Regions from separate parts of the Cytobacillus sp. FSL H8-0458 genome, predicted to be linked through region 2. Evidence: riboswitches for the same ligand, from Rfam matches in the RefSeq annotation. Region 2 holds a riboswitch; the other holds the start of a gene.
The links. A riboswitch is a leader RNA that binds a small molecule or an ion and turns the genes downstream of it on or off. The one in region 2 is predicted to bind thiamine pyrophosphate.
Positions count from the first base shown of each region.

Region 1: it holds a riboswitch for thiamine pyrophosphate, as region 2 does, so the genes downstream of both, NYE23_RS14470 (YkoF family thiamine/hydroxymethylpyrimidine-binding protein) here and NYE23_RS08805 (3-oxoacyl-ACP reductase) in region 2, are expected to answer to the same signal.

Region 1 covers NZ_JBBOBR010000001.1:2,964,884-2,970,922, forward strand. The annotation lists gene NYE23_RS14455 (long-chain fatty acid--CoA ligase) at 1-582, opposite strand, end outside; gene NYE23_RS14460 (coproporphyrinogen III oxidase) at 730-2,244, opposite strand; gene NYE23_RS14465 (Cof-type HAD-IIB family hydrolase) at 2,499-3,365, opposite strand; TPP riboswitch at 3,592-3,693, shown strand; gene NYE23_RS14470 (YkoF family thiamine/hydroxymethylpyrimidine-binding protein) at 4,073-4,678, shown strand; gene NYE23_RS14475 (ECF transporter S component) at 4,680-5,276, shown strand; gene NYE23_RS14480 (ABC transporter ATP-binding protein) at 5,260-6,039, shown strand, end outside.
Region 2 covers NZ_JBBOBR010000001.1:1,818,312-1,824,350, forward strand. The annotation lists gene NYE23_RS08790 (CBO0543 family protein) at 1-103, opposite strand, end outside; gene NYE23_RS08795 (Cof-type HAD-IIB family hydrolase) at 246-995, shown strand; gene NYE23_RS08800 (OsmC family protein) at 1,034-1,483, opposite strand; TPP riboswitch at 1,599-1,711, shown strand; gene NYE23_RS08805 (3-oxoacyl-ACP reductase) at 1,817-2,578, shown strand; gene thiM (hydroxyethylthiazole kinase) at 2,592-3,407, shown strand; gene thiD (bifunctional hydroxymethylpyrimidine kinase/phosphomethylpyrimidine kinase) at 3,410-4,237, shown strand; gene thiE (thiamine phosphate synthase) at 4,221-4,880, shown strand; gene NYE23_RS08825 (exodeoxyribonuclease III) at 4,985-5,740, shown strand; gene NYE23_RS08830 (hypothetical protein) at 5,825-6,039, shown strand, end outside.

The DNA.
Region 1 (6,039 bases), 1.1 Mb from region 2:
GGAATAGACTACACCTTTAGGGTTGCCTGTAGTTGCTGAGGTATAGCACATTCCCGCTGGTAAATTTTCATCCAGATCATCAGGATATTCATAGGCACCGCTTGCTTCATTGATAAGCGTTTCATAGTGGTATACCGGCGAAAGAGACGTCTCCGGCAATTCTTCTTCATCTGTCATAATAATGAACGCCTTTACCGTCTTCAATTCATCCTTAACCTTCTCAATCAGCGGTACAATGTCAGGATCGATAAGCAGCACTTTATCTTCTGCATGGTTAATAATATATGTAATATGCTGAGGTGAAAGACGGATATTAATCGTGTGGAGAACGGCTCCGCTGCAGGGTATGGCGAAATAAGCTTCCAGGTGGCGATGATGGTTCCATGCCAGTGTCCCGACCTTATCCCCTCTATCTACTCCCAGCTTTTGCAGGCTTTCTGCCAGCTTTCTGGTCCGTTCTGCAATCTCCTTATATGTAAATCTCTGAATTCCGCCGGCCGTTCTTGAAACGACCGTTTTCTTTGGAAAATACTTTTCTGCCCGCTTGATCATTTGCGTCATAGTCAAAGGTGTCTGCATCATCATTACAATTCCCCCTTTTTAGAAAACGCTTACATTTAGAATTATAGAGTTCTATGATCTTTTACCTAATTCATTCTCTTAATTTTCAGGAATTCCTTTAATATTTTTCTTAATTTTCTAAAATATATTTAAAATAAAAATCCCCGCCTATTCGGCAAGGGATTCGTGTTTATTAAATAGCTCTTTTAATATTTTCAATTTCTCATCTGCATAATGTTCAAAACTGTCATTATACGATTTTGGATCCTTCGGGTTTGCAAAATGAGTGATTTTTCCTGTCTCGGGATCAATGAACTTACTGGAAGCCCCGCAGCCAAGCCCGATAATTGTCTGCTGTTCTTCCATTATCATGATGTTATAGATGCTTTCCTGATTTGGAAGGGCATAACCGACATTTTCAAGATTGCCGAGAATATTTTTCTGACGGTAAAGATAATAAGGATAGTAGTTATGCTCTTTTGTCCAATCCTCAGCCATATCCATCATTTTTTCAATTTCTTCCCGGTCAGCAACTTTATATTTTTGCTTGTTCTTTGTCATTTCCGAAGCTCGTTTAAAAGATAAAGTATGAACTGTAAGGGATTCCGGCATTAATTTCTCTGTTTCATCCAGAGTATGCGCAAATTCCCGCACTCCTTCTCCAGGCAGTCCAATGATCAAATCCATATTGATGTTGTTCATCCCCATATTACGGGCCAAATGGAATTTATCCACGGTTTCTTCTACTGTATGGTGACGGCCTATTGCTTTCAAGGTCTCCTGAATATAGGACTGAGGATTGATGCTGATACGATCAATATTCCATTTTTTCAGCACTTCAAGCTTTTCAGGTGTGATCGTATCAGGACGGCCTGCTTCCACAGTGACCTCTCTAATGTTTTCTACATCTGGAAAAGATTCATACATTTCCTCATAAAGCATATCCATCTCTTCTGCCGTAATGCTTGTCGGAGTCCCTCCACCATAATAGACAGTAGTGATTTTTACATTATTTTCTTTCAGCCAATTACCAATTTTGCGCATTTCAAAATGAAGGCCGCCAAGAAATGAGTTAACAGAACCCTGCCTGCCATTAATTGCATATGCGGGAAAAGTACAATACGCGCACTTTGTCGGGCAGAAAGGAATGCCAATATATATGCTTACCTCATTTTTCAAGTCATAAAGATCTGGCACAACAGCAAGCTGCCGGTCTACAATATTCTGCATAAGCTGGATTTTTTCATCTGTAATCAAGTACTCCTCCTTCAGCTGCTGATGAGCTTCCTGGAGAGGTGTCTGATTCTGCATGGCACGGTGAAGCAATTTTGTAGGACGTACCCCCGTTAGAATTCCCCACTTCTGGGTAATGCCCGTCCATTCCTGCAAAACAGTCAGATATACATGTGATACAGCATTCTTCACTTGTTTAAAATTCTCTTTTTCTGACTCAGCCGGAACGAAATTTTTTTCAAAATTGGCTGTAAGATGTCTGCTGTCTTTATCAGTAAGCTCTGCAGCAGCTTTAATGTGTTGTCCTCGCTCAATCTGAAAAGAAATTGTCAGATCTGCTGCAGAATTCTCACCCAGCACCACTTCACATTCTTCAAAAAAGAGGTTCCCAATCAGCCGAAGCGGCCGATGGAATCGTTCATCCTGTATGCCTAAAATTGAAATGTTCAAATCTATCACCTTTTTTTAGAAAATATAATAATCTGCCGGTGTTTCATCTCACTGATGGCAGCTGCAGAGTCTTTATAATTGATGTTGACAAACTCCTTTTAGTGTACAGAAATGGGGAAACAAGGTCAATATCAGGGAAGTGAATACTTTGGATCGCTTTATTTAATTCACTCTTTTTCTATCTTTCTCTTTATCCATTGCCCTAAATCAAAAAAGAGAGCCGATCTGCCTGACCGACTCTCTTTCATTCAATTTTATTTTAACAGATTCATTTTCTTCAGGAAGTCAATTGGATGCTGTTTGCGGAAATGTTCTTTAACCATGTAGCTTACACCGCTCTGGTCATTAGATCGTGTCAGCCAGTCTGCTGCCTTTTTTACATCTGCCGGGGCATTGCCCATTGCCACACCCAGACCGGCGGCTTCAATCATTTCCAGATCATCTTCAGAATCTCCTATGACGACCATTTGGTTTCTGGAAATTCCAAGATGTTCACATAAATAAAGCAAACCATTCAGCTTTGAAACTCCTGAAGGAACAATGTCCATCCTCAGATCATTCAGTTTAATGACTTCTACATTTTCAAACATGCCCCAAATGGCTGTCTTAGCATCCTCAAGGTCTTCTTTATCTTCAAAGTACACTTCAATTTTCGGCGGTGTGACCGGCTCATCTAATATGGTGTCACTTAATGAATCCACAAATTGCTGGGAAAAAAAAATGGGATCGCCGGTTGTAAAAACAGTTTTAGCAAGCATATTGGTATTGAGCTTCGTTTTGTTGGCAAGGGAATATTTTTCGTGCACCAGCCTGATTTGACAGGTAAAGCCTTCAAGCAGGCGCACGATTTCAAACGTTTCATCTTCCTGAATCCTTTTTACAAATATCGGTTTTTCCTGGGAGGCTGCAATATATGCCCCCCTGTGTGTGACCAGCAAAGAATTGATTTTCAATGCTTTAGCCACTTTTTTCGCGGATGGAAAGCTTCTGGAAGTGACAAGTGTTACATAAATTCCCTTTTGCTGAACATATTCTATCGCTTCTTTTGTTGATTTATGAAGTCTTCCATTTGATTGGAGTAGTGTTCCGTCTATGTTTAAAGCAAGCATTCTGTATATCATCCAATTTGCCCCCTATTCTCGGTGTAAAATTGTCCTATTACACTTTTATGAAGGAAAGGACTTGATTAGAACATAACATGGACAATGCGGAAATATTTTCATAGCTTACTGCTTAATGACGGCTATTGTCTGATTTTCCGATCATTTGATATAAAAAATGATAAATTATTCATTTACATTTTGTTTGCTCCGTATTAAGATGGAGTCATTAAAACTGCATATCAAAGTTTTGCACTAGGGGAGCTTTTTGGCTGAGAAGAACAATCCGTTCTGACTCTTATCACCCGATCTGGATAATACCAGCGTGGGGAAGTGCAGGTGAACGGCTATCATTTATAGTGTATTGATAACATTCAACTGCATTTCCTTATGGGAATGCAGTTTTTTATTTTCATTAGGCTCTTTTCGTATAAATTGTTGTTTTTGGCATATTAATGTTGTCCGTTGATTTCCGCTCCAGGCTGCTCGCTTTCCGCGGGGCGGGCGGTGAGCCTCCTCGACGCTTCGCGTCTGCGGGGTCTCACCTGTCCCGCAACTCCCGCAGGAGGTTGAATAAGCTTCCTCGGAAAACACCGCACGAAGAAAATGCGAATGCATTTTTGAGAATCTCGCACCTTCCGCTCCAATCAACTCAGTAAATAAGATACAAAAAGCAACAACTTTGCGAAAATAGCCTTTCATTAAAACTTAAATAGGAGGATGAAAAAATGCAGGAAAATTTTCTATGCGGAACAAGTGAAATTACAGGGTGCAGGTTTTCGATTTACCCCATGACTGACAGGTTTGCTGATGTTATTTTATCAGCTCTAAAAGAAGTGGACACGAGCAAGGTATGGATGGAAACAGATGATGTGAGCACCTGTGTGCGAGGCAGATCTAATCATGTTTTCGATGTGGTCAAAGCTATTTATCTTGAAACAGTTAAGCATGGAGACCATGTAGTATTTAACGGCACTTTTTCAAATGGATGTCCCGGTGATACTGCAGGAGATGCTTATCTTGCTGAGAATGAGGAACGGGCAAATGAAGAATCAGCAGCAGGGATCAGCCAGGAAGTCGCGGTCCAGTTCGCCCTTTATCCGATGGGGATTCCTGATTACATGAATGTCATTATGGACCAGGTCGAGCTTGCAAAGAATCAGGGAACTTTTACTAAAGGGGTGCATTATGCTTCAAGATTAGATGGGGATGCACACTCTGTTTTTAAAACACTTGAGGATGCTTTTGAAAACTGTAAGAAAAGCAATTCTGCGCATATTGTTATGACGGTGAATATGTCTGCCAATAGTCCATCCAAAAAGGAGACTGAATAATATGCTTGAAAAGTGGAAGCTTCGTGAAGTCATTGTTTTGTCTGTACTCGCTGTCGTGTTTGCAGTTGTATACCTGGTATTCATGCAATTTGGCAACGTGCTATATGCAATGTTCGGCTTAATTGGCTATGATCTTATTTTTGGCATTTGGTTTATTGTTTCAATTCTCGCAGCGTACATAATCAGAAAACCCGGGGCAGCTTTCTTATCGGAAACCATCGCTGCAGCGATTGAAGTCATGATCGGCAATGCAGTCGGTCCCCGCCTGATTTTGTCTGGCATGATTCAGGGGATTGGAGCGGAAGCTGTTTTTGCGGCCGCGAAATGGAATAATTACCGGACATGGGTGTTAATTGCTGCCGGCATGGGCTCTTCTGTTACAAGCTTTATTTGGGGCTACTTCATTTCCGGCTATGCGGCCCTCTCACCCGGTTATGTAACTGCTATGTTTTTTGTGAGGCTGATCAGCGGTGCTTTACTAGCTGGATTGCTGGGCAAATGGCTGAGCGAAAGCCTTGCAAAAACTGGGGCATTAAACAGCTTTCCTATTGGAAAAGAGCTGAAAAGGGGAAAATCGGAAAATGGCATTACAGCATAACCGGCACATATTAAAAACTGAACAGCTTTCCTTCAGATATGAAGATGTGGAGAAACCTATCTTTAAAAATGTGCAATTCAGCCTTTATCCAGGGGAAGCAGTGCTACTATTGGGCCCCAGCGGATCGGGAAAAAGCACACTAGCTTTCTGCTTAAATAAATTGTATCCGGAGGCCGTTGATGGCGAATTGGATGGGAGCATTTTATTCAAGGGAAGGAGACTGGAGGAATTCGGCCCTGGTGAAATTAATCAGCACATTGGGATTGTATTTCAGGACCCTGAAAGCCAATTTTGCATGACCACAGTCGAGGATGAGCTGGCATTTGGACTTGAGAATTTGAAAACGCCGCATGAAGAAATCGAGAGTAAGATTGATGAAGCATTGGAGCTTGTTCATCTTTTGCCATATAAACATGCCCCAATCCACAGCCTTTCCGGGGGCCAAAAGCAAAAGCTTGCACTGGCATGTGTTTTATCATTAAAACCGGATATCCTGATTTTGGACGAACCGACAGCAAATCTGGACCCGGCTTCAAGCTATGAACTTACTCGCATCATCAAAGAGCTTAAAGAGAACCTGGCATTTTCCCTTCTAATAATTGAGCACAAGCTGGATGATTGGATTGATTTGACCGACCGCTGTGTGGTCTTAAACAGGGAAGGCGAAATTTTATTTAATGGAAGCACTGCAGAATGCTTTAATCAATATGCAGAAGAACTTCTGCTTGAGGGCATCTGGCTGCCAAGCGCGGTTAAAGCCGGC
Region 2 (6,039 bases):
CTATAAAAAATAAAACAGTCGGATATTGTTTTCTCCACTGCGACCAGTCAATAAAGCGGTAAGCAAACAAAATCCATACAACAATAACAAGTATCAGATACATAGGACATCACCTTTAATATTTAATACATACAGGTATTGCCATTTTTTAAAAAAATATTCACCTGAAAAGCACCGTCTTTGAAGGATAGCCGGGTTACCTATATAATGGCTTTATTGTGTTAATAGAAGAAAGGGAGAGGATCATGACAGAATCAAAAATTCCACCGCAGATCAAGTTAATTGCTCTCGATATGGATGGAACTTTATTAAATTCCAAAGGGGAAATTCCTGAAGAGAACCGTGCAGCCATAAAAGAGGCAAAGGAGAAAGGAATTGAAGTCATCTTGAGCACCGGAAGATCAAGGCTTACAGCAGGCGATCATGCCGATTCCCTGGAATTAAACTCCTACTTAATCACGGTTAATGGCAGTGAAATATTTGGACCGGACGGAGAATCAATCTCAAGAGCTCCCGTTGATTCCAAAGTTATGGAATGGATGTGGAACTTATCACAGTCACATAAGACCAATTTCTGGGCCACCAGCTGCGAACAGGTCTGGAACAACGAAATGCCGGAAAATATCCATGAACATGAATGGCTCAAATTTGGATTTGATATTTCAGATGATAACATCAGGGAACTGATTCATAAGGAACTGCAGACAAAAGGCGATCTGGAAATTACTAACTCAAGCTTAACCAATATTGAAGTCAATGCTCTGGGCATCAACAAAGCCAAAGGGATCCAGAAGGTAACAGAGCTTCTGGGCATTTCCATGGAAAATGTAATGGCCATGGGTGACAGCTTGAACGATATTGCCATGATTGAGGAATCAGGCTGGGGAGTAGCGATGGGAAATGCCCAGGAAATCGTGAAAGAAACAGCCGATGCAGTGACGGGAACCAATAATGAAGCCGGTGTTGCACAGGCAATCAGAAAATGGGCATTTTAGTGAACAAAAACCGGCTATTAAGCCGGTTTTTTGATTCACTACTTTGATCTAAGTACGGTTTCCTGCAACTCGACTTTCACATTCCCTTTAATTGCCCTTGAGATCATGCAGGATGCTTCTGCTTTTTGGGCCAGCTTTCGCGCAAGTGCATGGTCCTTTTCATCGGCATCTGCCTTCAGCACGATAACCGGGCGATGAATGATTTTCCTGTAGGTAATCACACCTTTGGTCACATCCACAACACCGACTGATTCCATCGTTAGGTCATCTTTCTCAAGCCGGCTGCGTTCCATCATGGCTGCCAGGGTAATAATATAACAAGTGGCCGCCGCCCCCAGCAGCATTTCATCCGGATTGGTTCCAATTCCAGGACCATCCATTTCGGGCGGTATTGATACCTTTGTTTTCAGCCCACCTGTTTCAATTTCTCCCACATCATTGCGAAGGCCAGGCCAGTGAGCTTTTAAATGAAAATGGTGTTCAGCCATATTTAAACCCTCCAAGTTATGTATTTCTCCTTACACATTAAAGAGGAACAGGCAGAATTGCAAGACTTTACAGATTTCACGTTTCAGGCTAAGATGAAAATAGTCAACTTAATAGTTTTACTGCTAGGGGTGCCCGATGCTCGCGGGCTGAGAAAGAAACCGGACTGTTTTTTACCCTTGGGACCTGATCTGGATCATACCAGCGTAGGAAAGTAGTAATTTCGGAGAACAAGCATGATTCTCTATAGATTATTCAGCCAGGTCCAATTTCGGATCTGGTTTTTATTTTGTTCTCAAAACAAATGAATTGGCTATCAATAAGGAGGATTTTCTATGAATCTTAACGATCAGATTGTCATTATTACAGGCAGCAGCAGAGGGTTGGGCAAAGAAACAGCAAAAGCATTCTCGAGAGAAGGGGCGAGAATTGTCATTAACTATTTCCATAGCGAGGAAAAAGCCCATGCTTTGCAGAAGGAAATTGGCGAAACAGCCATTGCCATTCGTGCTGATGTTCGGGACAGAGTTCAAGTGAAATCCATGTTTAAAAAGACGAAGGAACACTTTGGAGCACCCATTACAACCATAGTCAATAATGCACTGGTGAATTTTCAATTTGACCCTGTTTCAAAAAAAGATGCAGAAACAATTAAATGGGATGATTACAAAAATCAGCTGGAAGGTGCAATTCTGGGAGCATTGAACACAGTTCAGGCAGGTATTGAAGATATGAAAAAACAGGAGTTTGGCAGGATAATCTCGGTCGGCACCAACCTATTCCAGCATCCAGTTGTACCCTATCATGACTATACGACCAGCAAAGCTGCTTTATTAGGCTTCACCAGAAATATGGCGAATGAGCTGGGCCAATATGGAATTACTGCAAATATGGTATCGGGCGGTTTGTTAAAAACGACAGACGCCAGTGCTTCGACCTCTAAGGAAGTCTTTGAAATTATCGAAAACTCGACTCCATTAAGAAAAGTCACAGAACCTGCAGAAGTGGCAGATGCGATAGTCTTCTTCGCTTCTCCCTGGGCAAGGGCAGTTACAGGACAGAATTTGGTTGTGGATGGCGGACTAGTGATGAATTAAAGGAGGATTTTAGATGAACATTCAGGAGATTAGCAGTCTATTAGATAAAGTAAGAGAGTCAAACCCTCTTGTACATAATATTACAAATGTGGTGGTAACCAATTTTACTGCCAATGGCCTGCTGGCAATTGGGGCATCACCTGTAATGGCATACGCGCATGAAGAGGCGGCTGATATGGCTAAAATCGCCGGGGCGCTGGTTCTCAATATGGGAACACTGACTGAAAAAGAAGTGAAAAGCATGCTTATCGCAGGAAAATCAGCCAATCAGCATGGGGTGCCGGTAGTTTTTGACCCGGTTGGTGCCGGCGCGACAGCTTATCGCACAGAAACAGCCAATAGAATAATGAAAGAATTAGATATTAACATCATAAGAGGCAATGCTGCAGAAATTGCCAATGCAGCAGGACAGCAGTGGAATATTAAGGGCGTTGATGCCGGAGAAGCAGAGGGAAACACTTCTGAGCTCGCAAAGTCGGCAGCAAATAAACTTGGTGCAGTCACCGTCATTACAGGGAAACAAGACATCGTTTCAGATGGACATTCAACTCTTATGATCAACAATGGCCATCCACTGTTAACGAAAGTAACAGGTGCCGGATGTCTTTTGACTTCTGTCATTGGAGCTTTCGCAGCTGTTGAAAAGGATCCAGTAAAAGCGGCAGCTGCTTCCTTGATCGTGTATGGCTCTGCAGCCGAAATGGCTGCAGAAAAAACGGATGGCAGAGGTCCGGGCACTTTCCAAATTGAGTTCTTAAATAGCTTATATACTATTTCAGGTGCAGATGTTGAATTGCGCGGCTCTTTTAGTCAGATAGGAGGGGAATAAATATGAAGGTGAACAAAGCATTAACCATAGCAGGATCAGACAGCGGCGGCGGTGCGGGTATTCAGGCAGATTTAAAAACCTTTCAGGAACTTGGTGTATTCGGCATGTCAGCGTTAACTGCCGTAACGGCCCAAAACACCAGGGGAGTGCAGGGAGTTTATCCCATGACCGCCGATGCTGTTACAGCGCAAATCCAATCCATTGGAGAAGACTTGAGGCCAGATGCAGTCAAGACTGGAATGCTCTTTAGTGCAGAGATTATCGAAACTGTTTCAAAGGAGATTACGAAATACGGCTGGAAAAATATTGTCATTGATCCGGTGATGATAGCTAAAGGAGGAGCGAGTCTTCTTCAGACTGAAGCCATTTTAGCGATGAAAAAGCATCTGATTCCGCTGTCAATGGTCATTACACCAAATATTCCCGAGGCTGAGATTTTAACGGATACAACGATTCGTTCAATAGATGATAAACGGAAAGCAGCAAAAGAACTGCATAGGCTTGGAGCGAGAAATGTCATCATTAAGGGCGGCCATGAGGAGGGAAAAATGGCTGCCGATCTATTATTTGACGGTGAAAGTTTTACCGAATTCAAGAGTAAAAAAATAGAAACAGTGAACACGCACGGTACTGGCTGCACCTTTTCGGCCGCCATTACCGCCGGACTCGCTGACGGCTTTTCTGTGCCACATGCTGTTGATCGGGCAAAGCAATTTATCCAGGCAGCAATTGAACATGACTTAAGAATTGGCAGTGGTCATGGACCAACCAATCATTGGGCCTATAATGCTAAGAAAAAGGAGAACCTCGTTCATGGGAGTCAATACTAAGCAAATGAGAGATTGGCTAAAAGTATATTTCATAATGGGGAGCGTTAATTGTCATCAAAATCCTGAAGATATTCTCCGATCAGCAATTAAAGGGGGCATATCCCTGTTTCAATTCCGTGAAAAAGGAGCAGGATGCCTGCACGGCCATGAAAAGGAGACTCTCGCAAAAGAGCTTCAAGCAATCTGTAAAGAGAGCAATGTTCCTTTTATTGTAAATGATGACATTGAATTGGCCCTCAGTCTCAACGCAGATGGCGTCCATATAGGCCAGGAGGATGAACCGGCAGATGTGGTCCGCAGGAAAATTGGCGGCAAAATCCTTGGCGTCTCCGTGCATAATATGACTGAAGCAAAAGAAGCGATCCGGCAGGGGGCAGATTACCTCGGCATTGGCCCTATTTATCCCACAAGCACAAAGAAAGATGCCAAAGCTGTTCAGGGTCTTACTTTTTTAAAAGAATTGAGAGCTGCTGATATCCAGATTCCTGTGGTAGGGATTGGGGGAATTAATGCTAAAAATACACCTCCCATAATGGATGCAGGAGCAGAAGGTGTTTCAGTCATTACGGCAATCAGCCAGGCGGATTCCCCGGAACAATCAGCCAGGGAGCTAAAAGAAGCAGTAATGAGAAATGTCCATTAGTTCAATTGCCGTTCAAGTTTCAATCCTTAAACTGTGCAGATTAGGAATGTCCATGGTAATGTAGTAATCAGGCATATTTTTTAACATAAGGAGATATAACAGCAATGAAACTCGTATCATGGAATGTGAATGGCATTAGGGCCTGTGTGAAAAAAGGCTTCACAGATTACTTCAAAGAGGTGGATGCAGACATCTTTTGCATCCAGGAGTCCAAATTGCAGGAGGGACAGATTGATCTCATCCTGGATGGCTATCACCAATATTGGAATTATGCTCTGAAAAAAGGGTATTCTGGGACAGCTGTTTTTACGAAAAAAGAGCCGATTTCTGTCCGCTACGGGTTGGGCGATGATGAAACAGAACCTGAAGGCAGAATTCTCACGCTTGAGTATGAAGGCTTTTATCTCGTGAATGTCTATACGCCGAATTCGAAGCGGGATCTGGCCCGCCTACCATACCGTCTGGAATGGGAAGAGCGGATTCGGGAGTATTTACTTGAGCTGGATGGGTTTAAGCCTGTTATTATGTGCGGTGACTTAAATGTAGCCCATAATGAAATAGATTTAAAGAATGCAAAATCCAATCGCGGAAATTCCGGGTTTACAGATGAAGAACGGGACAGAATGACCAGATTGCTTGGTTCCGGGTTTGTTGATGCCTTCCGCCATAAATACCCTGAAGCCGAAGGAGCCTATACATGGTGGTCGTATATGGCAAAAGTAAGGGAGCGGAATATCGGCTGGCGGATCGATTATTTTATTGTGTCAGAAAAGCTTAAGGAAAAAATAATAGATTCACAAATTCATTGCGACATTATGGGCAGCGACCATTGCCCGGTAGCCCTTGAACTGGATATATAGGATGAAGCCCCTGCTGGTGTGCAGGGGTTTTGTTTTCGGAAAACAGGCAATAATTGAATTAAGATTAGCTAAAGGAATGGTTTTATGAACAAAATAGAAATGCTGAAGCTTTTTGTTCTTATTGAAAGAGTGTATCCGCCTTTCCGGATCAAAAATGAAATTGTTCATTATTATTTTGATCACTGTCTGGAATTCGACTACGAAATAGCCTTCAACAGGCTAAAAGAGCATATTAGGAGAAGTCCTTATCCTCCGTCAATCAGTCATATCGGCGGCATTGCTAAAATGGCAGACTGCCG